Regions from separate parts of the Agrococcus sp. TSP3-2-1 genome, predicted to be linked through region 1. Evidence: riboswitches for the same ligand, from Rfam matches in the RefSeq annotation. Region 1 holds a riboswitch; the other holds the start of a gene.
The links. A riboswitch is a leader RNA that binds a small molecule or an ion and turns the genes downstream of it on or off. The one in region 1 is predicted to bind thiamine pyrophosphate.

Region 1 (11,642 bases):
GTTCGCGGCGACGTGGGCGTCCTCCTGCTCGCGCCACAGCGTCCACCACGAGTCCTCGCCGTCGCGCGAGAGCGCGCGGGCGTGCCGCACCTCCTCCGGAGCCTCGAGCCACAGCGCCCGGTCGGCGTGCTCGCGCGACTGCAGCGTGAGCGAGCCGCAGCCCTCGACGATGAGCGGCTCCCCCGGCTCGGCGCGATCCTCGTCCCCCCAGTCGCCGACCGCCCAGTCCCACCGCCGCCACACCGCCGTGCGACCGGCGACGAGCGGCGCGAGGATGCCGCGCTCGAGCAGCCGCGAGCCGGTCGCGAGCCCGTGCCAGCCCGCGTAGAGATCGTCCATGTGGATGACGCGCGCGCCCGTCTCGGCGGCGAGCCGCGCGGCGAGCTCGGTCTTGCCGGCACCGGATCGCCCGTCGATGATCGTCAGCATCACGCCCTCTCCCACACCGGCGAGAACGAACCTGCCGCGAGCGAGACGCCGAGCGCGGTCGCCGTCACGAGGGCGACGAGCAGCACGAGCACCGCGTCGCGCCACCCGAGCGTCGACGGCCGGGCCCACGTGCGCTCCGGCCCGCCGAACCCGCGCGCCTCCATCGCGGTCGCGAGCGTGCCGCCGCGCCGCAGGGCGACGACGAGCAGCGCGAACGCCGCTTGCAGCGACCGCCGCACGACGCCCGTGTCGCCGAGCCCTCGCGCTCGCCGCGCGAGCGAGATCTGCCGCCAGTCCTCGCCGAGCACGCCGAACAGGCGCGTGCCCGCGAGCGCCGCGAGCACGAACCGGTGCGGCAGCCGCGCGACCTGCGCGAGGCCGTCGGCGAGCCGCGTCGGGTCGACGCCGACGAGCGCGACGAGCGTCGGCACGCCGATCGCCAGCACGCGCAGGCCGATCGCGAGCGCGAGCTCGATCGAGCGGTCGCTGATGACGGCGAGCCAGACCTGGGCGTGGATGCGTCCGGCCGGCTCGGCGTAGAGGAGCATGCTGACGGCCGACAGCGGCGCGGCGACGAGCAGCGGCCACGAGCGGCGCACGACGGTGCGCGGCCCGATCCCGACGCTCGCGAAGACGATCGCCCACGCGGCGAGCGCGACGGCCGCCGTGACGACGTCGATCGTGAGCAGCATCGGGATGGAGTAGAGCACCGCCGCGAGGATGGGCGTGACGGGGTTGACCCGCTCGAGCGCCTTCACGCGGCGCCCAGCCGCAGCACGCGGTCGCCGAGCACCCGCTCGACGTCGGCGTCGTGCGTGACGGCGACGACCGCGCATCCGTCGTCGTCGACGAGTGACGCGATGAGCCGCACGAGCTCCTGCCACGTGCGGCGGTCCTGCCCGAACGTCGGCTCGTCGAGCACCATGACGCGCGGCGCAGGCGCGAGGACCGTCGCGACCGAGAGCCGCCGCTGCTCGCCGCCCGAGAGCGTGAAGGGGTTGACGTCGGCGAGGTGGTCGAGCCGCAGCGCCGCGAGGAGCGCGTCGACGCGGTCGCGCACCTGGGCGTCGTCCCGCCCGAGCGCCCGCAGCCCCGCCGCGACCTCGTCGTGCACGCGCGCGGCGACGAACTGGTGCTCGGGCTGCTGGAACACCGTGCCGATGCGCGTCGCGAGCTGCCTCGGTCGCCAGCGGATCGGCGCCTCGGCCGCTGCATCGCCGCGCAGCTCCGTCGTCGCGCGCACCGCGCCCTCGACCGGCGGCAGGAGTCCCGCGAGGGTGAGCGCGAGGGTCGACTTGCCAGCGCCGTTCCGGCCGGTGACGACGAGTGCCTCGCCAGCACGAACCTCGACGTCGACGGGTTCGTGCACGGCCTCGCCAGCGCGGCCGGACCGCAGCGCCTCCGCGACGAGCAGCGCCGGCCCGGCCGCGCGGCGCGCGCGCTCGACCTCGACCGGGATCCCCGGCACCCACACGCCGCCCGCCGCGAGGCGCTCCGCGTGCACCTCGAGCACCGCGTGGGGCGATCCGTCTGCCGCGACGCCCCCGCGCGGCTCGAGCACGACGACGCGGTCGACGACGGGCAGCCACGTGTCGACGCGGTGCTCGACGACCACGAGCGTCGCCCCGGTCTCGGCGGCGACGCGCGCCACCGCATCCCGCACCTCGACGACGCCGACGGGATCGAGGTTCGCGGTCGGCTCGTCGAGCAGGATGAGGCCCGGCCGCATGGCGATGACGCCCGCGAGCGCGAGCCGCTGCCGCTGCCCGCCCGAGAGCGCCGCCGTCGAGCGGTCGAGGCCGACGTCGAGGCCGACGGCGCCGAGCGCGTCCCGCACGCGCGCCCAGATCTCGTCGCGCGGCACCGCGAGGTTCTCGCAGCCGAAGGCGACGTCGTCGCCGACGCGCGACATGATCGTGTTGGCCTGCGGGTCCTGCAGCACGAGCCCGGCGAGGCCGCGCCGGCTCGCGGGGTGGGCGCCGTCGACGAGCAGCTCGCCGGTCTCCTCGCCCTCCTCGTCGCCGCCGAGCACGCCGGCGAGCGCGGCGAGCAGCGTCGACTTGCCCGCGCCCGAAGGCCCGAGCAGCAGCACGCGCTCGCCGGGCTCGACGTCGAGGTCGAGCCCGGCGACGGCGGGCGCCTCCCGCCCGGCGTGCCGCCAGCCCCACCCGCGAGCGCGGATGCGGGAGCCGGTCACCGGCCGCGCGACCGACCCGACGCGAAGCGGTCGAGCACACCGGTCGCCGCCAGCGCCCGTGTCAGCAGCCAGCCGACCACGCCGGCGAGCAGGGCGCCCGAGACGACGAGGCAGCCGAGGTAGATCATCAGGAACTCACCGCTCATGGCGAGGTTGCCCGAGATGAACAGCTCGAGCGTCCACGCGGCGACGGCGGCGCCGATGCCGGCGAGCATGGCGACGCCGAGGCCGAAGCGTCGGTAGGCGAACAGCAGGAAGATCAGCTCGGCGCCCAGGCCCTGCGCGATGCCGGAGTAGACGGTCTCAATCGACCACTGGCTGCCGAGCAGCATCGACACGGTCGCCGCCAGCAGCTCCACGAAGAGCGCCGCGCCCGGCTTGCGGATGATGAGCCCGCCCAGCACGCCGCCGATCAGCCAGATGCCGACGGCGAGGCCGCCGAAGCCGGGCGTGAGCGCGTCCATGACGCTGAACCATGCGTAGCCGACGCTGTTCCAGAGCACGAACAGCAGGCCGGTTGCGACGCCGAGCACGGCGGCGACGACGATGTCGACGACCCGCCAGCGGCCGATGCGGCGGCGCCCGGTCGACGAGGCGGATGCAGTGGATGCATTGGTCATGAAGTGCCTTTCTCGGTGGAATGGCACGGGTGCGTGTCCTCCCTGCGCTGGCATGATCCAGATCAGGTTTGACGGTCGAAGGCTTCAGCCTTCCTCTCAGCCCGGCGCACCGGACTCCCGTGTCGCCAGCCAGTCTAGCCCGGGGCGCCGAGCGGGTGGCGCGCGTAGGCTCGACGGGTGCAGCACATCGGATCGTTCGTGGCCATCGGCGACAGCTTCACCGAGGGCGTGGGCGACGAGCTGCCCGACGGCTCGGTGCGCGGCTGGGCAGACTTCGTCGCCGCTGGGCTCGCGACCGCGCAGGCCGCACCGGTGCGCTACGCGAACCTCGCGATCCGCGGCCGCAAGCTCGGGCAGATCCTGCACGAGCAGCTCGACGCGGCGATCGCGCTCGGCCCCGACGCGATCAGCATCAACGGCGGCGGCAACGACATCCTCCGACCGAAGGTCTCGATCGACCACGTCGGGGAGCGCCTCGCGGGTGCCGCGCACCGCATCGCGGCCGCAGGCATCCGCCCCATCTTGCTCTCGGGAGGCAACCCCTCGGGCGTCATGCCCATCGGCGCCGTCATGCAGCGCCGCGGCGATGCGCTCGCGCGCGCCGTCGTCTCGCGGGTCGCCGACCTCGACGCGCCCTACGTCGACAACTGGTCGGACGTCGAGCTGCGGAGCCCCCGCTTCTGGTCGCGCGACCGGCTGCACCTCAACGCCGCCGGGCACGCGCACGTCGCGAGCAACGTGCTGCGGGCGCTCGGTCACCCCGCGCCCGAGTCGTGGCGCGACCTCGCGGCGATCTCGACCGCCGAGGGCCGCCGCGACGTCGCCTACTACCGCGAGTTCGTGATGCCGTGGCTCGGCCGCCGGTTCACGGGTCGCTCCTCGGGCGACGGCCGCGACCCGAAGCTGCCCGGCTTCGTCGAGGTCCCGCCGATCGCCTAGGCCCCCGACTGCCCCGTCGTCACGAAGTCGATGAGCTCCTCGACGCGGGCGAGCAGGGCCGGATCGAGGTCGTTCCAATCGCGCACGCGACCGCGGATGCGCTGCCACGCGCGCGCGACGTCCTGCTGGTCGCCGTGCGGCATCCCGAGCCGCTTGAGCGTGCCCTGCTTCCAGTCCTCGCCGCGCGGCACGTCGGGCCAGCGCTCGATCCCGAGCCGCGCGGGCTTGACGGCCTGCCAGATGTCGATGAACGGATGCCCGACGATGCGCACGTGCGCGGCGTGCGGACCGCGCTCCACGGCTTGGGCGATCCGAGTCTCCTTCGAGCCGGGCACGAGGTGGTCGACGAGGATGCCGAGGCGGCGCGTCGCGCTCGGCGCGAACTCCGCGACGATGCCCGCGAGGTCGTCGACCCCGTGGAGCGGCTCGACCACGACGCCCTCGACCCGCAGGTCGTGGCCCCACACCTGCTCGACGAGCTCGGCGTCGTGGGTGCCCTCGACGAGGATGCGGCTCGGGAGCGCGACGCGCGCCTTGAGCCCCTCGACGGCGCGGGAGCCCGACGCCGTGCGGGTCGGCGCGGTCTTCTCGACCGCGGGCGGCACGAGCTCGACCTCGACGCCCTCGACGAGGAAGCCGCGGCCGAGCGGGAAGAGCCGCACCTTGCCGCGCCGATCCTCGAGCTGCACGTGGCCCGCCTCGATGCCGACGACCGCGCCGACGTAGCCGTCGTGCCGCTCGACGACGAGCTCGCGCTCGGCCGCGACCTGCTTGGGCGGCGGGGGCTTCCTGGCCGCCTCCGCCTCCGGCGAGAGCACGTCGCCGCCCCACGAGTCCCAGTCGATCAGCACTCGATCGATCGTAGACGTGCCGGGAAGCTCAGCCGCGCAGGCGCGCGACCGCCTCGAGCGTCGCGAGGTCGCCCTGCACGAGGATGCGCGTGACGACCGACTCCTCCCAGCGCTCGAGCCCGTCGCGCACGCGCTCGATCGGCCCGACGAGCGCGATCTCGTCGACGAGCCGCGTCGGCACCGCGGCGATCGCCTCGGCCTTGCGGCCCGCGAGGTAGAGCTCCTGGATCTCGGCGCACTCCGCCTCGAACCCGAGCCGCGCGACCGCGTCGTAGTGGAAGTTCGCGCCCTTCGCGCCCATCCCGCCGACGTAGAGCGCGATCATCGGCCGCACCCGGTCGGCCGCCGCCTCGACGTCGGCGTCGACGACGATCGGCACCGGCACCGAGACCTCGAAGCGATCCGCGGGCGGCAGTGCCGCGTCGCGCTTCGCGAAGCCCTCCTCGAGCAGCGCGCGCGAGGCGGCGTCCTGCGCGGGCGAGAACAGGAACGGCAGCCAGCCGTCGGCGATCTCGGCCGCGAGCGACGTGTTCTTCGGTCCCTCCGCGGCGAGGTGGATCGGGATGTGCTGCCGCAGCGGGTGCAGCGTCGAGATGAGCGGCTTGCCGTGACCCGTCGTGCCCTCGCCCGTGAGCGGCAGCGGCAGCTGCGGGCCGGGCGCCGTCACGGGCGCCTCGCGCGCCATGATGCTGCGCAGGATCGCGACGTACTCGCGCGTGCGGGCGAGCGGCTTCGGGAACGGCTGCCCGTACCAGCCCTCCACGACCTGCGGCCCGCTCACGCCGAGCCCGAGGATGACCCGTCCGCCCGAGAGGTGGTCGAGCGTCATCGCCGTCATCGCGGTCGACGCCGCGGTGCGCGCCGAGAGCTGCGCGATGCCGGTCGCGAGCTGGATGCGCGTCGTGGCGGCACCCCACCACGCGAGCGGCGTGAACGCATCCGATCCGTATGCCTCCGACGTCCAGATCGAGTCGAAGCCGAGCCGCTCCGCCGCCTGCACCGCCTCGAGCGCCCCCGCGGGCGGCGCGGCCTTCCAGTAGCCGAGCATGTAGCCGTAGTCCATGGTCCCCATCCTGCCCACTCCGGCCCCGCGCAACGGTCGGGTTGTGCGGGATGCACGAGCGGCGCGCCGCTTCCGTAACCTCGCTCCATGGACTTCCGCATCTTCACCGAGCCCCAGCAGGGCGCCTCCTACGACGAGCTGCTCGCGGTCGCGCTGCGCACCGAGCAGCTGGGCTTCGACGGCTTCTTCCGCTCCGACCACTACCTCCGCATGGGCGACGGCGACCCGGGCTACGGGCCGACGGATGCGTGGACGACGCTCGCGGGCCTCGCTCGCGACACCGAGCGGGTGCGGCTCGGCACGCTCGTCTCGTCCGTCACCTACCGGCTCCCCGGCATCCTCGCCGTGCAGGTCGCGAACGTCGACGCGATGTCGGGCGGCCGCGTCGAGCTGGGCCTCGGCACCGGCTGGTTCGAGCAGGAGCACCGCGCCTTCGGCATCCCCTTCCCCGAGCGCCGCTTCGACCTGCTCGAGGAGCAGCTCGCGATCGTGACGGGGTTCTGGCAGACGCCCACGGGCGCGCGATTCTCGTTCGACGGCGACCACTACCGCCTCGAGGACTCCCCCGCGCTCCCGCAGCCCGTGCAGGAGCGCATCCCCGTGATCGTCGGCGGGCTGGGCGCGAAGCGCACGCCACGGCTCGCCGCGCAGTTCGGCGACGAGCACAACCTCTCGTTCCCGCCGTTCGAGCGCATCCGGCCCCTGTTCGCCGCGCTCGACGAGGCGATCGAGCGCGAGGAGCGCGAGCGCCCGGTCGTGCGCTCGGTCGCGCTCGTCGCGTGCGTCGGCGACGACGAGGCGACGTTCCGACGGCGGGCGGATGCGATCGGTCGCGACCCCGAGGAGCTGCGCGAGCACGGCGTGGCCGGCTCGCGCGCCGAGGTGGAGGACCTGCTCGGCCGCCTCGCCGACGACGGCGTCGAACGCGTCTACCTGCAGGTGCTCGACACGAACGACCTCGACCACCTGGACGAGCTCGCCTCGTTCGCGGGCGTCACCGCTCCGTCGCGGGCTGAGACGCGGGGGCACGCGGAAGGGGGCTGCCCGCAGGCAGCCCCCTCTCGTGCGTCGCGACGGCGGTTATGCCGTGGTGCGACCGCGGTTCTTGGTGACGAGGCCCCAGATCAGGAGCACGATCAGCGCGCCACCGATGGCCAGCAGCCACGTCGACAGGTCGAAGAAGCCCTCGATGCCGGTGTTGAACAGCACGGAGCCGATCCAACCGCCGAGCAGTGCTCCGACGACGCCGAGGATGAGGGTCATGATCCAGCCCCCGCCCTGACGGCCGGGGAGGATCAGCTTGGCGATGGCGCCGGCGATGAGGCCGAGGACGATCCAACCGAGAATGCCCATAGTGTGGTCCCTTCTCTCTGCAGCGGTGCAAGGGTTTCACTCCGCCGAGCCCGCCTGTGCGAACTGGGAGCAAGCCTCCCGCAGGTTCCTGGAAGGTTCCTGGGGCGTCCCTGACTAATCCATAGCCCGCTGGAGGACGATCTCCCGCACTCGTGCCGCATCGGCCTGTCCGCGCATCGCCTTCATGACGGCGCCGATGACCGCGCCCGCCGCCTGCACCTTGCCGTCGCGGATCTTCTGCAGCACGTCCGGCTGGCCCGCAAGCGCCTCGTCGACCGCGGCGACGAGCGCCGACTCGTCGGTGACGACCTTGAGCCCCCTCGACTCGACGACCTCGGCGGGAGCGCCCTCGCCGGCGATGACGCCCTCGAGCACCTGCCGCGCGAGCCGGTCGGTGAGCGCGCCCTCGTCGACGAGCGCCTGCAGCTGCGCGACGTGCGCCGGCTCGACGAGGCTCGACGCCTCGACGCCCTGCTCGTTCGCCAGCCGGGCGATCTCGCCCGTCCACCACTTGCGCGCCGCCCCGGGTGTCGCGCCAGCGGCGACCGTCGCCTCGACGAGGTGCAGCATGTCGCCGTTCACGACGTCCTGGAACTCGAGCTCGGTGAAGCCCCACTCCGCCTTGAGGCGGCGGCGGTGCGCGACGGGCTGCTCCGGCAGCTGCGCGCGCAGCTCCTCGACGAGCTCCCGGCTCGGCGCGAGCGGCAGCAGGTCGGGTTCGGGGAAGTACCGGTAGTCGTCGGCGTCCGACTTCGGTCGGCCCGGGCTCGTCGCGCCCGTGTCCTCGTGCCAGTGCCGCGTCTCCTGCACGATCGTGCCGCCCGCGGCGAGGATCGCCGCCTGCCGCTGGATCTCGTAGCGCACGGCGCGCTCGACCGAGCGCAGCGAGTTGACGTTCTTCGTCTCGGTGCGGGTGCCGAGCGCCTCCTGGCCGCGCGGACGCAGGCTCACGTTCGCGTCGCAGCGCAGGTTGCCGCGCTCCATGCGCGCCTCGGATATGCCGAGCGAGAGCACGATGTCGCGGATGGCCGCGACGTAGCGCTTCGCGAGCTCGGGAGCGTCGTGCTCGGCGCCGAAGATCGGCTTGGTGACGATCTCGACGAGCGGCACGCCCGCGCGGTTGTAGTCGACGAGCGAATACTCGGCGCCCTGGATGCGGCCGGTCGAGCCGCCCACGTGCGTGAGCTTGCCCGCGTCCTCCTCCATGTGCGCGCGCTCGATCGGGATCGAGACCTGCCGCCCGTCGGCGAGCTCGATCTCGACGGCGCCCTCGAACGCGATGGGCTCGTCGTACTGGGAGATCTGGTAGTTCTTCGGCGTGTCCGGGTAGAAGTAGTTCTTCCGCGCGAACCGGCACGACTGCGCGATCTCGCACCCGAGCGCGAGCCCGAGCGAGATCGAGTAGCGCACGGCCTCGGCGTTCACCACCGGCAGACTGCCCGGCAGGCCGAGGCTCAGCGGGTCGACGAGCGTGTTGGGCTCGGCGTCGTGGAAGTCCGGATGCGCGGGGTTGGGCGCGGCGGAGAACATCTTCGTGCGCGTGCCGAGCTCGACGTGCACCTCGAAGCCCAGCACGGGCTCGAAGCGCTCGAGCGCCTCGTCGAAGTCCATCAGCTTGTCCTTCATCGAGCGCCTCCTGCGAGCTCGGGTGCCTTGGTGGCGAGGATGCCGCCCCAGCGCTGTGCGAGGAGCGCCTCGATCGCGGCCCCTGCGCGGTAGAGCCGCTCGTCCTCGAACATCGGCGCGAGCAGCTGCAGGCCGACGGGCAGCCCGTCGTCGCCGAGGCCCATCGGCAGGCCCATGCCGGGGATGCCCGCGAGGTTCGCCGGGATCGTCGTGATGTCGTTGACGTACATCGCGAGCGGGTCGTCGAGCTTCTCGCCGAGCTTGAACGCCGTGGTCGGCGCAGCGGGGCTGATGAGGATGTCGGCCTGCTCGAACGCGGCGTCGAAGTCGCGCTGGATGAGCGTGCGCACCTTCTGCGCCGAGCCGTAGTAGGCGTCGTAGTAGCCCGCGGAGAGCGCGTAGGTGCCGAGGATGATGCGGCGCTTGACCTCGGCGCCGAAGCCGGCCTCGCGCGTCGCGGCCATGACGTCCTCGACCGTCTGCCCGGCCTGCTCGACCCGCAGCCCGAACCGCACCGAGTCGAAGCGCGCGAGGTTGCTCGATGCCTCCGCCGGGAGGATGAGGTAGTACGCGGCGACCGAGTACGCGAACGATGGGCACGAGACCTCGACGACCTCAGCCCCCGCATCCGTCAGCACCTGCACGGTCTCCTGGAAGCGCGCCTGCACGTCAGCGGCGATGCCCTCGGAGTCGAGCTCCTTGATGACGCCGACCCTGACGCCCGCGAGGTCGCCCCTCGACGCGCCCTCGCGCGCCGCCGCCGCGAACGAGGGCCACTCGCGCTCGAGGCTCGTCGAGTCGAGCGGGTCGTGGCCGCCGATGACGTCGTGGATGAGCGCCGAGTCGAGCACCGTGCGGGTCACGGGGCCGACCTGGTCGAGGCTCGAGGCGAGCGCGATCGCGCCGTAGCGGCTCACGCCGCCGTAGGTGGGCTTCACGCCGACCGTGCCCGTGACGGCCGCGGGCTGCCGGATCGAGCCGCCGGTGTCGGAGCCGAGCGCGAAGGGTGCCTCGAACGCCGCGACCGCGGCCGCCGAGCCGCCGCCCGAGCCGCCGGGGATGCGCTCGAGGTCCCACGGGTTGCGAGTCGGGCCGTAGGCGGAGTGCTCGGTCGACGAGCCCATCGCGAACTCGTCCATGTTGGTCTTGCCGAGCGCGACGAGGCCGGCTCGTCCCAGGCGGGCGACGACGGTCGCGTCGTAGGGCGGGATCCAGCCCTCGAGGATGCGCGAGCCCGAGGTCGAGGGCATGCCGACCGTGCAGAGCACGTCCTTGATCGCGACCGGGGCGCCCGCGAGCTCGTGGAGCTCCTCACCGGCGGCGCGGCGCTCGTCGATCGCCCTCGCCTGCTCGAGCGCGGCCTCGTTGACGTGGAGGAAGGCGTGCACGTCGCCGTCGACCTCGGCGATGCGGTCGAGGTGGGCCCGCGTCGCCTCGACCGACGAGACCTCGCCGCTGCGCAGGAGCGCCGCGAGCTCATGGCCCGCGAGGCGGGTGAGATCCCCGCTCTGCGCCTGCTCCATCACTGCTCCTCCCCCAGGATCGCCGAGACGCGGAAGCGCTCGCCGTCGTGGCTCGGGGCACCGGCGAAGATCTGCTCGGCCGAGAGCGTCTCGCCGACGACGTCGTCGCGCATGACGTTCGAGAGCGGCACGGGGTGGCTCGTGGCGGGCACGTCGGGGCCGGCGATCTCGCTCACGGTCGCGATCGCATCGACGATCGCGGACAGCTCGCTCGTGAGGCTCGTCACCTCGTCGTCGGTGACCGCGATGCGAGCGAGTCCAGCAAGGTGCTGGACGTCGTCGCGGGTGATCTCGGACATGCGTCTCCTCGTCGGCAGCGGGGGTTCGCCCTCGATCCTACGGCTCGACGACGAGCGCCCAGACCGCGAGCGCCTCGATCGCGAGTGCCGCCGCGAGGCACCACCGGCGCGCGTCGGCGGCGATCGCGAGCGCCTCGCGCACGACGGCGCCGGGTCGGTACGAGGGTCGCGTCCACGCGCCGACGACGACGCCGTCCATGCCGAGCTCGGCGAGCAGCCACGCCGTGCGATAGGCGTGGTAGCCGCTCGTGACGACCGCGAGCGGCGCCCGCTCCCCCGTGACGAAGGGCCGCGAGAGCTCGAGGTTCTCGCGCGTCGAGGTCGACGCCTGCTCGAGGTCGATCGCGCCGGGCGGCACGCCGAGCCGCCCGGCGAGGTGCTCGGCCATCGCCGACGCCTCGGTGCGCACCTCGTCGGGCCCTTGGCCGCCGGCGACGACGATGCGGGCGTCGGGCCGGCCGGGCAGCGCTGCGCGCCAGACCTCCGCCCCCCGCTCGACGCGTCGGCGCAGCAGCGGGCCGACCTCGCGCCCCCGGAGCCCCGCGCCGAGGATGAGCACGGCGCCGGGCGGCTCGTGCAGCGGCGCTCGCGCGTGCAGCAGCATCGCGCCGACGAGCACCGCGAAGCCGAGGCCCGCGGCCCAGAGCGGCGCCGCGAGCAGCAGCGCGGCGCGCGCGAGCGCCGGCTCGATCCCGACCGCGGCGACGATGCCGGCGGCGAGCAGCAGCATGCCGGCTCCGAG
Region 2 (11,642 bases), on a different contig from region 1:
GCTCCGCCCCTGCGAGGTGGCCGCCTTTCGCGAGCACGCGCACCGCGTATCGCACGGAGACCCGTCCCGCCTGTGCTACCACCGCCGCCCAGTCGGTCGCGGCGGGCTCGCCGGCGAGGATGGCCAGTTCCGGGATGTTCGGGGTGAGCAGGTCCGTGCGGGAGAGCAGTTCGCGTAGCGCCTGTTCGGCGTCCGCGTCGAGGAGACGGTCGCCGCTGGTGGCGACCATCACCGGGTCGAGCACCACGACCGGCGGGCGGACGCGGTCGAGCCAGTCCCGCACGGTGTGGATGACGCCCGTGGTGGCGAGCATGCCGATCTTGACCGCGTCGATCTCCACGTCGTCCGACACCGCATCGAGCTGCTCGGCAAGGAACGGGACCGGAGGCACATGCACGGAGCGGACGCCGTGGGTGTTCTGCGCGACCAGTGCGGTGATTGCCGCCATGCCGTAGCCGCCGTTCGCGGCGATGCTCTTCAGATCCGCCTGGATGCCAGCGCCGCCCGTCGGGTCGGTGCCCGCGATGCTCAACACGCGCGGCGCCCGCCGAGCCCCGGTCACGATGCTGCCTCCCAGGCCGCGCGCAGCTCGCCCGCGGCGGCCTGGGGGTCGGGGGCCGAGCAGATCGCCGAGACGACCGCGGCTCCGGCCGCTCCCGCCGAGCGCATCGCCGGCAGATCGGCCCTCGTAACTCCCCCGATCCCGACCGCGGGCAGCGCGCTCGCCGCCACCAGATCGGCGAACCGGTCCAGGCCGAGCGGCTCGGGCGCGTCCTTCTTCGTGGTCGTGGCGTGCACGGCCCCGATGCCGACGTAGTCAACGCGGGCGGGACTGTCTGCGGCGAGACGGAGCTGCTCCGGCGTGGCCGCGCTCAGCCCGAGGACCGCATCCGGCCCGATCAGCTCCCGCACCGCCTCCACTGGCAGATCGGACTGACCGACGTGAACGCCGGCAACCCGGGCCCCGGCATAGCGGGCGGCGAGGAACACGTCCACCCGGTCGTTCACCAGAACTGCGACTTCAGAGGGGAGGACGTCGGCGACGCGCAGCACCATCTCCAGGAACGCGCCGGCAGAGGTGTCCTTCTCCCTCACTTGCACCACCGTCACGCCACCCTCCGCCGCCGCGCGGGCAAGGTCGGCCAGCTCGTGGCCGGCCGACGCGGCAAGGCGAGAGTCCGTCACGAGATACAGCGACAGATCGACGCTCACGACAGCACCGCCCTGCTGCGGACGGTGTCCGCGTCGACAGCGGCGAGCGCGTCGAGGAACGCCGGCTGGAAGCTGCCCGGCCCCGCGGAGCGCTCGGCGGCGAGCTCCGCCGCGACCGTGTAGACGGCGATCGCGGCGACCGTGGTCGCAAACCGATCTGCGTCCACCGCTGCAAACGCGGCCATCACCGCGCCGAGCGCGCACCCGCCTCCGGTGATCCTCGTCAGCAGCGCGTCGCCGTTGGCGATCCGCACCAGACCGCGTCCGTCGGTGACGACGTCCACCGGCCCGGATATCGCGACGACTCCCCCGGTGCGCTCGGCCAGCGACTGCGCGGCCGACACGGCAGCGTCCACCCCGTCGGAGGCGTCCACGCCCCGTCCACCCGCACCAGAGCCGGCCACGGCGATTATCTCCGACGCGTTCCCCCGCACGATGGTTGGGTGCAGATCCTTCAGTGTGTGGCTCAGGGATGTCCGCACTGGGAGGGAGCCGACCGCGACTGGGTCGAGCACCCACGGCGTTCCCGCGCCGTTCGCGGCCTCCACCGCCTCGAACATCGCCTCCCGCTGCTCCGTGGCCGGCGTCCCGAGATTTACGAGGAGGCCGGACGCGACCCGGGCGAACGGTCCGGCCTCGCCGGGGATGTCGACCATCGCGGCCGATGCGCCGAGGGCGAGGAGTGCATTGGCGGTGACGTTCACCACCACGCTGTTGGTGATGCAGTGCACGAGCGGCGCTTGGGCGCGCACCCCGTCCAGGGCGTAACAGGTGAAATCGAGCAGGTTCTCTGGCGTGCGCGTCATGCGCGACATCCCTTCGCTAGTACGAACTAGATCAGGTTCGACGGGTGTGATCTCAGCCCTGCCGGGCACCCCGTGTCACGTGGTTATCCCTCCACGCTACCCGCAGGAGAGCCGCGACGCGACGTCGAGCAGAGCGTCCGCGGTCGATTCGAGATTCGCAAGGTCGCGAGCGCGGAACCGCTCGATAGCGGCGGTGAACACCTCCGCCTTGTCGCCGAAGTACGCGTAGATCGTGCGTTTGGTGACCCGGGAAGCGGTGGCGATCTCGTCGATCGTGACCTGGCCGTAGCCGCTCGCGACGAACGAACCGACGGCCGCATGGAGGATCTGATCCCTGCGTTGCGCGCGCTCTTCAGCGGTCGGACGGCCCCGCTTGCGAACCCTGTTCGCTGAATCGTCGCTCTTGGTGGCCTTCCCCGCTTATGGGCCTCGTGAGTCGACGCCCGTCGCCAACCATGCGATCCGTCGATTCGAGGAGCGTGCGGCTCGCTCGTACACGCAGGCGGAGATCGGCGGCTATTGCCATCTGGACCTGGGCGAGGAGGCCACCGTCGACACCCCGATCGCCGAGGAGGGCTTCACCGGTGCCGCGATCGGTGCCGCCATGCTGGGGCTTCGCCCGGTGGTGGAGATCATGACCATCAACTTCTCGCTGCTCGCGCTGGATCAGATCGTCAACCACGCCGCGAAGATCTACGGCATGGCCAGGCCTGCGCCCCCCTCGTCATCCGTACCCCTTCGTGCCCGGTATGAAGGTCGTCGCTCCGTCCAGCCCGGTCCCGGCCGTGTCCCGGCCCGCGGCAGCGCACCCACTCACGGCTTTCGCGACGCATCGCGCCTGGGTCGGCGAAGGTCTGCGCAAACCCTCCGACACTGACGACGAAGCCCAGGCAAGAAACGTGCTCTCACCTGGGCTTTCCTGTCGGGATGACAGGATTTGAACCTGCGACCCCCTGACCCCCAGTCAGGTGCGCTACCAAGCTGCGCCACATCCCGTCGCTCTCGCGACCGAGTCGCCCGGAGGCAACCAAGACAGACTACCGCATGCGGGAGGTGCTGCTTCGCCCTTCGACACGCTCGGCGCCTTCGGCGCGGACCGGCTCAGGGAGCGGAGCGACCGGAGCGGCGGCGGACGAAGTCGGCGAGGTCCGCCGCTTGCGCGACGCGCGAGGGCTCGTGCACGTACATCATGTGGCCGGCCTCGTAGTAGCGGTGCTCGAGGTTGTCGCGCAGCGCCTCGGGGATCTGCAGGTGCGCGACCGAGTCCTCGGCCGCCGAGAACGGCGTCGCCCCGTCGAACCAGCCGTACGCGAAGTGCACCGCGAGGTGCGGGTTCTGCCGCATCGCGCGCGAGAGCCGGTCGATGACGTAGACGGGCGCGTTCTCGAACTCCTTGTAGCTCCAGTGCTCGATGACGTCCTTGCCGAACACGTGGTACGGCCCGGTGTCGCGCACGCCGAGCTCGTGGTGGAGGTAGTGCTGGTAGGCGGCCGCGTACGGCCCGAGGATGGCGTCCATCGACGGGTCGGCGTCCATGTGCTCGGCGATCCCGCTCGCCGCGGGGCCGGTGAAGCGGGAGTCGAGCCGGCCGACGGTGAGGCCGCGGTCGCGCAGCAGCTCGCCGAAGTAGCGCCAGTGCTCGATGCGCAGGTCCGCGCGGTCGACGTAGGACTCGCTCAAGCCGGTGAGGCGCGCGACGCGAGCCACCGCATCCGCCCTCTCCTCCGCCGTCAGCCTGGCGCCTCGAGCCAGCGCGTACGGGTAGTCGCGTGCCGCGTAGTCCTGCGCCTCGGCGACGACCTCCTCGAGCGAGCGGCCTCCGTGGAAGCCGTGCTGCCACGCCGTCGCAGCATAGAACGGCAGGTACATCGCGTGCGCGCGGTCGCCGCCGCGCTCGAAGTTGGCGGTCGAGAAGTCGAGCACGCTCGAGATGAGCAGCAGCCCGTTGAGGTACATGCCCAGCTCGCCCTGCAGGTGCTGCGCGAGGCCCGCGGCGCGCGTCGTCCCGTACGACTCGCCCGCGAGGAACTTCGGGCTCAGCCAGCGGCCCTCGGCCGTCACCCACTGGCGGACGATCTCGGCGACCGACTCGATGTCGGCGGTGAAGCCGTGGAAGTCCTTCGCCTTCTCGCCCTCGGCGGGCCGCGAGCGACCGGTCGAGACGGGGTCGATGAAGACGAGGTCGGAGACGCGCAGGAGCGACTCGGGATTGTCGGCGATGCCGTAGGGCGGCGCGGCGAGCGAGCCCGCGTCGCCCATCACCACGCGGCGCGGCCCGAGCACGCCCATGTGCAGCCACACGCTCGCCGATCCCGGACCGCCGTTGAACGCGAAGGTCACCGGACGCTGCGTCGGATCGGCGCCGTCGAGCGTGTAGGCGGTGATCGCGACTTGCGCGCGGGCGCGGCGGCCGCGGAAGACGTCGTCCTCCGTCTTCTCCTGCCACAGCACGACGCGGCCCGATCGCGCCGTGTAGGCGAGCTCGCCCTCGTCGGTCGCGAGCGTGTGCCGCGTGGTGATGAGCTCGTCGTCGAGCTGCGTGATGCCGGTGTCGGGTGCGGGCTTGGAGTCGTCGCTGCGCTGCGTGTCGTTCACGCGCCGACGCTATCGAACCGCAGGCCGCTCAGCCCTCGCGCGCCTCGCGCGTCGCGCGCTCGACCCGGGCGGTGAAGCGCTCGAGCCGCTCGAGCAGCGCGGCACCGCGCGCAGCGATGCGCGCCGGGCTCGTCAGGTGCGGCGGGCCGCTGCGGATGATGTGCGAGCACGCGAGGTCGTCGCAGAGGTACGTGCCGATCGAGCTGCCGGTGTCGCCGTCGAGGCTCGCGAGCCGGGCGCTGAACATCCGCACCTGGGTCGCGGGCTGCGTCGAGTGGCACATCGAGCACATCGCCGCGATGCCGGGGCGCAGGCCGCCGGGCGCCGCGCGCACGACGACCCCGACGAGCTCGTCGCCGCGCCAGTGGACGATGTAGCCGACCCGGCTCGAGCGCTGATCGCGCCAGCCGAGGTACTCCCGCTCGTCCCAGATGGTCTCGTGCAGCCCCGGCATGGGCAGCTGCTCGAGCTCGCGCCGCGTCGCGTTCACGAAGCACGCGCGGAGCTGCTCCTCGGTCACCTCGCGCATGCCGACGACGCTATCGGATGCGCGCTGGGCATCGAGGGGTTTGCCCCCGTCGGGCCTCCACCCAGGAGAGTCCCGACGGGGGCAAGTCGTGTCAGGCCGGGGCGAGCTGCCGGGCCTTGGCCATCTGGTCGGCCATGTGCTCGATGACGCGGATGACCTGCGACGAGTAGCCGAACTCGTTGTCGTACCAGACGTAGAGCACGAGGTGGCGGCCGGTCGCGATCGTCGCGAGTCCGTCGACGATGCCGGCGCGGTTGTTGCCGACGAAGTCGGAGGAGACGACCTCGGCCGAGTCGGTGAAGTCGATCTGCGCGCGCAGCTCGCCGGTGAGCGACGTGCGGCGCAGCAGCTCGTTGACGGCGTCGCGCTCGACGGCCTGCTCGAGCGAGAGGTTGAGGATCGCCATCGACACGTTGGGCGTCGGCACGCGGATCGCGTTGCCGGTCAGCTTGCCCTCGAGCTCGGGCAGCGCCTTCGAGACCGCCTTCGCCGCACCGGTCTCGGTGAGCACCATGTTGAGCGCCGCCGAGCGGCCGCGGCGCGCGCCCTTGTGGAAGTTGTCGATGAGGTTCTGGTCGTTCGTGTACGAATGCACCGTCTCGACGTGGCCGTGCTCGATGCCGTAGGCGTCGTTGATGACCTTGAGCACCGGCGTGATGGCGTTCGTCGTGCAGGATGCGGCGGTGACGATGCGGTCGTCGGCGCCGATGGTCTCGTGGTTGACGCCGAAGACGACGTTCTTGAGCGGGCTCTTGCCCGGCGCGGTGAGCACGACGCGGTCGACGCCGGGGCACTCGAGGTGCTGCGCGAGGCCCGCCTCGTCGCGCCACCGGCCGGTGTTGTCGACGACGACGGCGTGCTCGATGCCGTGCTGGGTGTAGTCGACGCTCGACGGGTCGTCGGAGTAGATGACCTGGATGAGCGTGCCGTTCGCGAGGATCGTGTTCGCCTCGCGGTCGATCTCGATCGTGCCCTGGAAGGCGCCGTGCACCGAGTCGCGGCGCAGCAGGCTCGCGCGCTTCTCGAGGTCGTTCTCGCCGCCGCGGCGCACGACGATCGCGCGCAGGCGCAGGCCGAGGCCGCGGCCCGCGTGGCCGATGAGGATCCGCGCGAGCAGGCGGCCGATGCGGCCGAAGCCGTAGAGCACGACGTCGGTCGGCTGGTCCTGCTCCCACGTCGGCAGCTCGGCGACGCGCTCGCGCGCCCACTCCTCGAGGCCGCTCTCGGGCGCATCGCCCAGCAGCAGGCCGAGGTCGAGCGAGACGCCGCGGATGCCGAGCTCGTCGACGAGGCGCAGCACCGCCATCGAGTCCTCGATGCGCAGCACGCGCTCGCCCACGCGGCGGGCCCACTTGTGCGCCTTGAGGATCTCGATCGGCGACTGGTTCACGAGCTGCTTGCCGTGCACGTGCGTGACGACATCGCGCTCCCGGTAGAGCCGCCCGATGATGGGGACGGCGGACTCGGCCAGGGCGACGCGGTCGAGCCACGCCTGGTGGGCGCTGTCGACGGCGGGAACGGTTGCGGATGCCACGAATTACACGTTAGGCAAGCGGATGCGTCACGACCGTCGAAACGGACGGCCAGGATGGCGGCAACGTCACCAGGGCGAAAGTTCGCGCGAACTTTCCGACGCTCGCCTCAGGAGACGTACGCCTTGCCGAGCTTCCAGTAGCCCGTGAAGGTGATGCGCCGCTTGTCGATCCCGCGATCGCGCACGAGGTGGCGGCGGGCACCCGTGGCGAGCTGCTGCTCCCCCGCCGCGTAGGCGTAGCCGAACGCCTCGGGCATGCGCATCCCGCGCAGCTCCTCGAGCGCCGCCTGGCCCTCGCGGAGGCTCCCGCGCTCGATCCAGCGGATGTCGACGCCGGCCGGGCGGCGGAACTCCTGGATGTCGTCGCGGTGGCCGACCTCGAGCACGACCGTGCCGCGCGCGTCGTCCTCGAGCGAGCCGCACACGCCCGCGACCGCCGGCAGCACCGACTCGTCGCCGACCATGAGGATCTCGCCCTCGAGACCGTCGTCGTTGTAGAGCAGCCCCTCGTCGAGCAGCACGGCGCGCTCGCCGCGCTCCGCTGCCATCGCCCATGCCGCGCCGGGGCCTGGATCCTCGTGGCAGACGAAGTCGATGTCGAGCTCGCCGAGGTCGAGCCGGAAGCCGCGCACCGTGTAGTTGCGGATCCAGGGGCGGTGCTGCTCCCGCATCGCGAGGTACTGCGGGAACCACGTGGAGGGGCTCTTCGGCACCCGCAGCACGTCCTGCCCCTCGCGGCGCATGAAGAAGCGGAACCACTGGTCGAAGCCCTGCGGCGTCATCGCCGAGACCTCGTCACCGCCGAGGGTCACGCGACGGATGTGCGGCGACACCTGCTGGTTGTCGAGCACCTCGAGCTCGATGAACTTGGGTGCGACCGCAGCGACGCGCTCGGGTCCCGCCATGCGAATCCTCCTGGGGATGGGTGCCTCAAGTGAGGCAAGCCTTACCAAGGTAGCAAGCGAGGCCGCCGGAGCGCATCCGTCTCGATCCCCGGCGCGTAGCATCGACAGCAGCATGCAGCTGACTCCCGCGCGACGATCCCTCGCGCTCTTCACCCTCGCGCTCGGCGGATTCGGGATCGGCACGACCGAGTTCGCGACGATGGGCATCCTCCCCCTCGCCGCGAGCGACCTCGTGCCCGCGTTCGACGCCGACCCGGCCGGCGGCATCGCGCACGCCGGCTGGCTCATCACCGCCTACGCGCTCGGCGTCGTCGTCGGCGCGCCGCTCGTGTCGGTCTGGGCCGCGAAGATGTCGCAGAAGACGCTCGTGCTGCTGCTCGCCGCCGCGTTCGCCGTCGCGAACCTCGCGAGCGGCCTCATGCCGACGTTCGAGCTCACGGTCGCCGCGCGCTTCGTCGCCGGGCTGCCGCACGGCGCCTACTTCGGCGTCGCGGCGCTGCTCGCCGCGCGCATCATGGGGCCTGGGCGGCAGGGCGCGGGCGTCGCGCTCGCGCTCTCGGGGCTCACGATCGCGAACGTGATCGGCGTGCCGCTCGGCACGTGGCTCGGCCAGGTCGCCGGCTGGCGCTGGACGTATGCGGCCGTCGCCATCATCTTCCTCATCACCCTCGTGCTCGCCGCGATCGCGCTGCCGCGGCAGCCGGGCGACCCGACGCGGAGCGCGAAGCGCGAGATCTCGGCGTTCCGGAACCCCAGGCTGTGGCTCATGATCGCCGTCGGCTGCATCGGCTTCGGCGGCTTCTTCGCCGTCTACTCGTACGCGGCCGAGATCGTCACGCGCGTCGCGGGCCTGCCCGAGCCGGCGATCGCCTGGCTGCTCGCGACGGTCGGCGTCGGCATGACGATCGGCAACGCGATCGGCGGGTGGGCGAGCGACCGCAGCATCCGACGCACGATCCTCATCGGCTTCCCCGTGCTCATCGCATCCCTCGCGCTCTTCGGGATGCTCGGCTCGCAGCCGGTCGCGCTCTTCGTGCTCGCGTTCATGATCGGCGGCGCCGGCTCGGTGCTCAACCCCGCCATCCAGGCGCGGATCATGGGCATCGCGGGCGACGCCGAGCTGCTCGGCGCGGCGACGAACCACGCGGCCTTCAACGTCGGCAACGCGATCGGCGCGGCCCTCGGCGGCGCGGTCATCGCAGCAGGCCTCGGCTACCTCGCGCCCGCGTGGATCGGCGTCGCGCTCGCGGGCACCGGCTTCCTCATCGCGATCTGGAGCCTCGCGATCGACCGCCAGCCCGACACCGCGACGCACCACGTCGTCGCGACGGTGCTCGGCCCCACCACGGCGGGCATCGAGGTCATCGACCGCTGACGCACGGCTCGCCCGGCGCGCAGTGCGAGAATCGACAGATGAGGTTCCTGTCGATCCAGTCGCACGTCGCCTACGGGCACGTCGGCAACTCCGCGGCCGTCTTCCCCCTGCAGCGCGCGGGGCACGAGGTGTGGCCGGTGCTCACCGTCAACTTCTCGAACCACACAGGCTACGGCGCGTGGGGCGGGCCGCTCATCCCCGCCGGCGACGTGCGCGCGGTCGTGGCCGGCATCGAGGACCGCGGCGTGCTCGGCTCGGTCGACGGCGTGCTCTCCGGCTACCTCGGCGGTGAGGCGATCGTGGAGGTCGTGCTCGACGCCGTCGCCCGTGTGAAGGCCGCGAACCCGCAGGCGACGTACACGTGCGATCCCGTGATGGGCAACGCGAAGTCGGGCTGCTTCGTCGCCCCGACGATCCCGCCGCTCATCCGCGAGCGCGCGCTGCCGGTCGCCGACATCATCACGCCGAACCAGTTCGAGCTCGGCTTCATGACCGGCACCGACCCCGACACGATCGAGTCGACGCTCGAGTCGGTCGACCGCGCGCGCGACCTCGGTCCCGACACGGTGCTCGTCACGAGCGTGCTGCGGCCCGACCGCGAGCCCGACACGATCGAGATGCTCGCGGTCGACGGCGAGGGCGCGTGGATCCTCCAGACCCCGCACCTGCCGTTCAAGGCGAACGGCTCCGGCGATGTCACGAGCGCGCTCTTCACCGCGCACTACCGCGAGAGCGGCTCGGCGAAGGTCGCGCTCGAGCGCACGGCATCGAGCGTCTTCGACCTGCTGCAGGTGACGCTGGACTCCGGCGAGCGCGAGCTGCGGATCGTGCAGGCGCAGGATGCGTTCGCGCACCCGCGCATGCAGTTCGAGGCGCGCCAGGTGCGCTGACCAGCCACTCGCTCGTCTCCCGCTCGTCGAGTAGTCCCGCAGGCCACCCCGCTCGTCGAGTAGTCCCGCAGGCCACCCCGCTCGTCGAGTAGTCCCGCAGGCCACCCCGCTCGTCGAGTAGGCCCGCAGGCCACCCCGCTCGTCGAGTAGGTCCGAAGGGCCGTATCGAGACGATCGTGACGCGTCTCGATACGCGTCCTTCGGCCGCTACTCGACGAACGGGTGGTGTCGCCTCATTCGTCGGGGACGATCGTGACGCGTCTCGATACGCGACCTGCGGCCGCTACTCGACGAACGGGTGGTGTGGCCTCACTCGTCGGGGACGATCGTGACGCGTCTCGATACGCGACCTGCGGCCGCTACTCGACGAACGGGTGGTGTGGCCTGATTCGTCGAGGTCGATCGTGACGCGTCTCGATACGCGACCTGCGGCCGCTACTCGACGAACGGGTGGTGTGGCCTCATTCGTCGAGGTCGATCGTGACGCGTCTCGATACGCGGCCTTCGGCCGCTACTCGACGGGCGGGGACAGGTCAGCGGCGCTCGCGCTTCTCGCGCACTCGCATGTTCACCGCGATCGGCGTGCCCTCGAAGCCGTAGTCCTCGCGCAAGCGGCGCTCGATGAAGCGGCGGTACTGCGGGTCGAGGAAGCCGGTCGTGAACAGCACGAAGGTCGGCGGGCGCGTGCCCGCCTGCGTCGCGAACAGGATGCGCGGCTGCTTGCCGCCCCGCAGCGGGTGCGGGTGCGCGGCGACGAGGTCGGCGATGAAGGCGTTGAGCTTGCCCGTCGGGATGCGCTTGTCCCACGACTCGAGCGCCGTCTCGAGCGCCGGCACGAGCTTCTCGAGGTGGCGGCCCGTGCGGGCGGAGATGTTGACGCGCGGCGCCCACGCGACGTGCGCGAGGTCCTGCTCGATCTCGCGCTCGAGGTAGCGGCGGCGCTCGTCGTCGAGCTGGTCCCACTTGTTGAACGCGAGCACGAGCGCGCGCCCCGACTCGAGCACGAGGTCGATGATGCGCACGTCCTGCTCCGAGAGCGCCTCGGTGACGTCGAGCAGCACGACCGCGACCTCGGCCTTCTCGAGCGCGGCCTGCGTGCGCAGCGTCGCGTAGAAGTCGGCGCCCTGCTGCAGGTGCACGCGGCGGCGGATGCCGGCCGTGTCGACGAAGCGCCACACGCGCCCGCCGAGCTCGATCTGCTCGTCGACCGGGTCGCGCGTCGTGCCGGCCATCTCGTTGACGACCACGCGCTCCTCGCCCGCGGCCTTGTTGAGCAGGCTCGACTTGCCGACGTTCGGGCGCCCGAGCAGCGCGACGCGGCGCGGCCCGCCGAACTCCTCCTTCGCGACTGCCGAGACCTCGGGCAGCGCCTTGATCGCGAGGTCGAGCAGGTCGGCGACGCCGCGGCCGTGCAGCGCCGAGACGGGGTGGGGCTCGCCGAGCCCGAGGCTCCACAGCGACGCGGCCTCGAGGTCGCGGCGCGAGTCGTCCGACTTGTTGGCGACGAGCAGCACGGGCCGCTGCGACTGCCGCAGCATCCGCACGACGTGCTCGTCGGTGGATGTGGGGCCGACGTTGACGTCGACGACGAAGAGCACGGCGTCGGCGAGCTCGACGGCGATCTCCGCCTGCTGCGCGACCGAGCGGTCGATGCCGCGCGCGTCGGGCTCCCAGCCGCCCGTGTCGACGAGCGTGAAGCGGCGGTCGTTCCACTCCGCCTTGTACGAGACGCGGTCGCGCGTGACGCCCGGCGTGTCCTCGACGACGGCCTCGCGGCGCCCGAGGATGCGGTTCAC

Region 2: another riboswitch for thiamine pyrophosphate. It lies ahead of thiM (hydroxyethylthiazole kinase); the one in region 1 lies ahead of ACP7BI_RS08200 (ECF transporter S component).

The regions. Positions count from the first base shown of each region.
Region 1 is NZ_JAFCWN010000004.1:282,913-294,554, reverse strand. It holds gene ACP7BI_RS08215 (ATP-binding protein) at 1-429, opposite strand, end outside; gene ACP7BI_RS08210 (energy-coupling factor transporter transmembrane component T family protein) at 429-1,187, opposite strand; gene ACP7BI_RS08205 (ABC transporter ATP-binding protein) at 1,184-2,626, opposite strand; gene ACP7BI_RS08200 (ECF transporter S component) at 2,623-3,246, opposite strand; TPP riboswitch at 3,268-3,377, opposite strand; gene ACP7BI_RS08195 (SGNH/GDSL hydrolase family protein) at 3,424-4,185, shown strand; gene ACP7BI_RS08190 (DUF3097 domain-containing protein) at 4,182-5,036, opposite strand; gene ACP7BI_RS08185 (LLM class F420-dependent oxidoreductase) at 5,065-6,099, opposite strand; partial or broken gene ACP7BI_RS08180 (LLM class F420-dependent oxidoreductase) at 6,187-7,080, shown strand; gene ACP7BI_RS08175 (GlsB/YeaQ/YmgE family stress response membrane protein) at 7,180-7,452, opposite strand; gene gatB (Asp-tRNA(Asn)/Glu-tRNA(Gln) amidotransferase subunit GatB) at 7,567-9,078, opposite strand; gene gatA (Asp-tRNA(Asn)/Glu-tRNA(Gln) amidotransferase subunit GatA) at 9,075-10,601, opposite strand; gene gatC (Asp-tRNA(Asn)/Glu-tRNA(Gln) amidotransferase subunit GatC) at 10,601-10,900, opposite strand; gene ACP7BI_RS08155 (YdcF family protein) at 10,938-11,642, opposite strand, start outside.
Region 2 is NZ_JAFCWN010000010.1:24,321-35,962, forward strand. It holds gene ACP7BI_RS12675 (bifunctional hydroxymethylpyrimidine kinase/phosphomethylpyrimidine kinase) at 1-535, opposite strand, end outside; gene thiE (thiamine phosphate synthase) at 559-1,212, opposite strand; gene thiM (hydroxyethylthiazole kinase) at 1,209-2,018, opposite strand; TPP riboswitch at 2,010-2,101, opposite strand; gene ACP7BI_RS12690 (TetR/AcrR family transcriptional regulator) at 2,115-2,345, opposite strand; gene ACP7BI_RS12695 (hypothetical protein) at 2,425-2,895, shown strand; tRNA gene ACP7BI_RS12700 (tRNA-Pro) at 2,941-3,014, opposite strand; gene ACP7BI_RS12705 (S10 family peptidase) at 3,120-4,613, opposite strand; gene ACP7BI_RS12710 (FBP domain-containing protein) at 4,642-5,142, opposite strand; gene ACP7BI_RS12715 (glyceraldehyde-3-phosphate dehydrogenase) at 5,234-6,676, opposite strand; gene ACP7BI_RS12720 (siderophore-interacting protein) at 6,784-7,581, opposite strand; gene ACP7BI_RS12725 (MFS transporter) at 7,694-8,956, shown strand; gene pdxY (pyridoxal kinase PdxY) at 8,995-9,846, shown strand; gene der (ribosome biogenesis GTPase Der) at 10,380-11,642, opposite strand, start outside.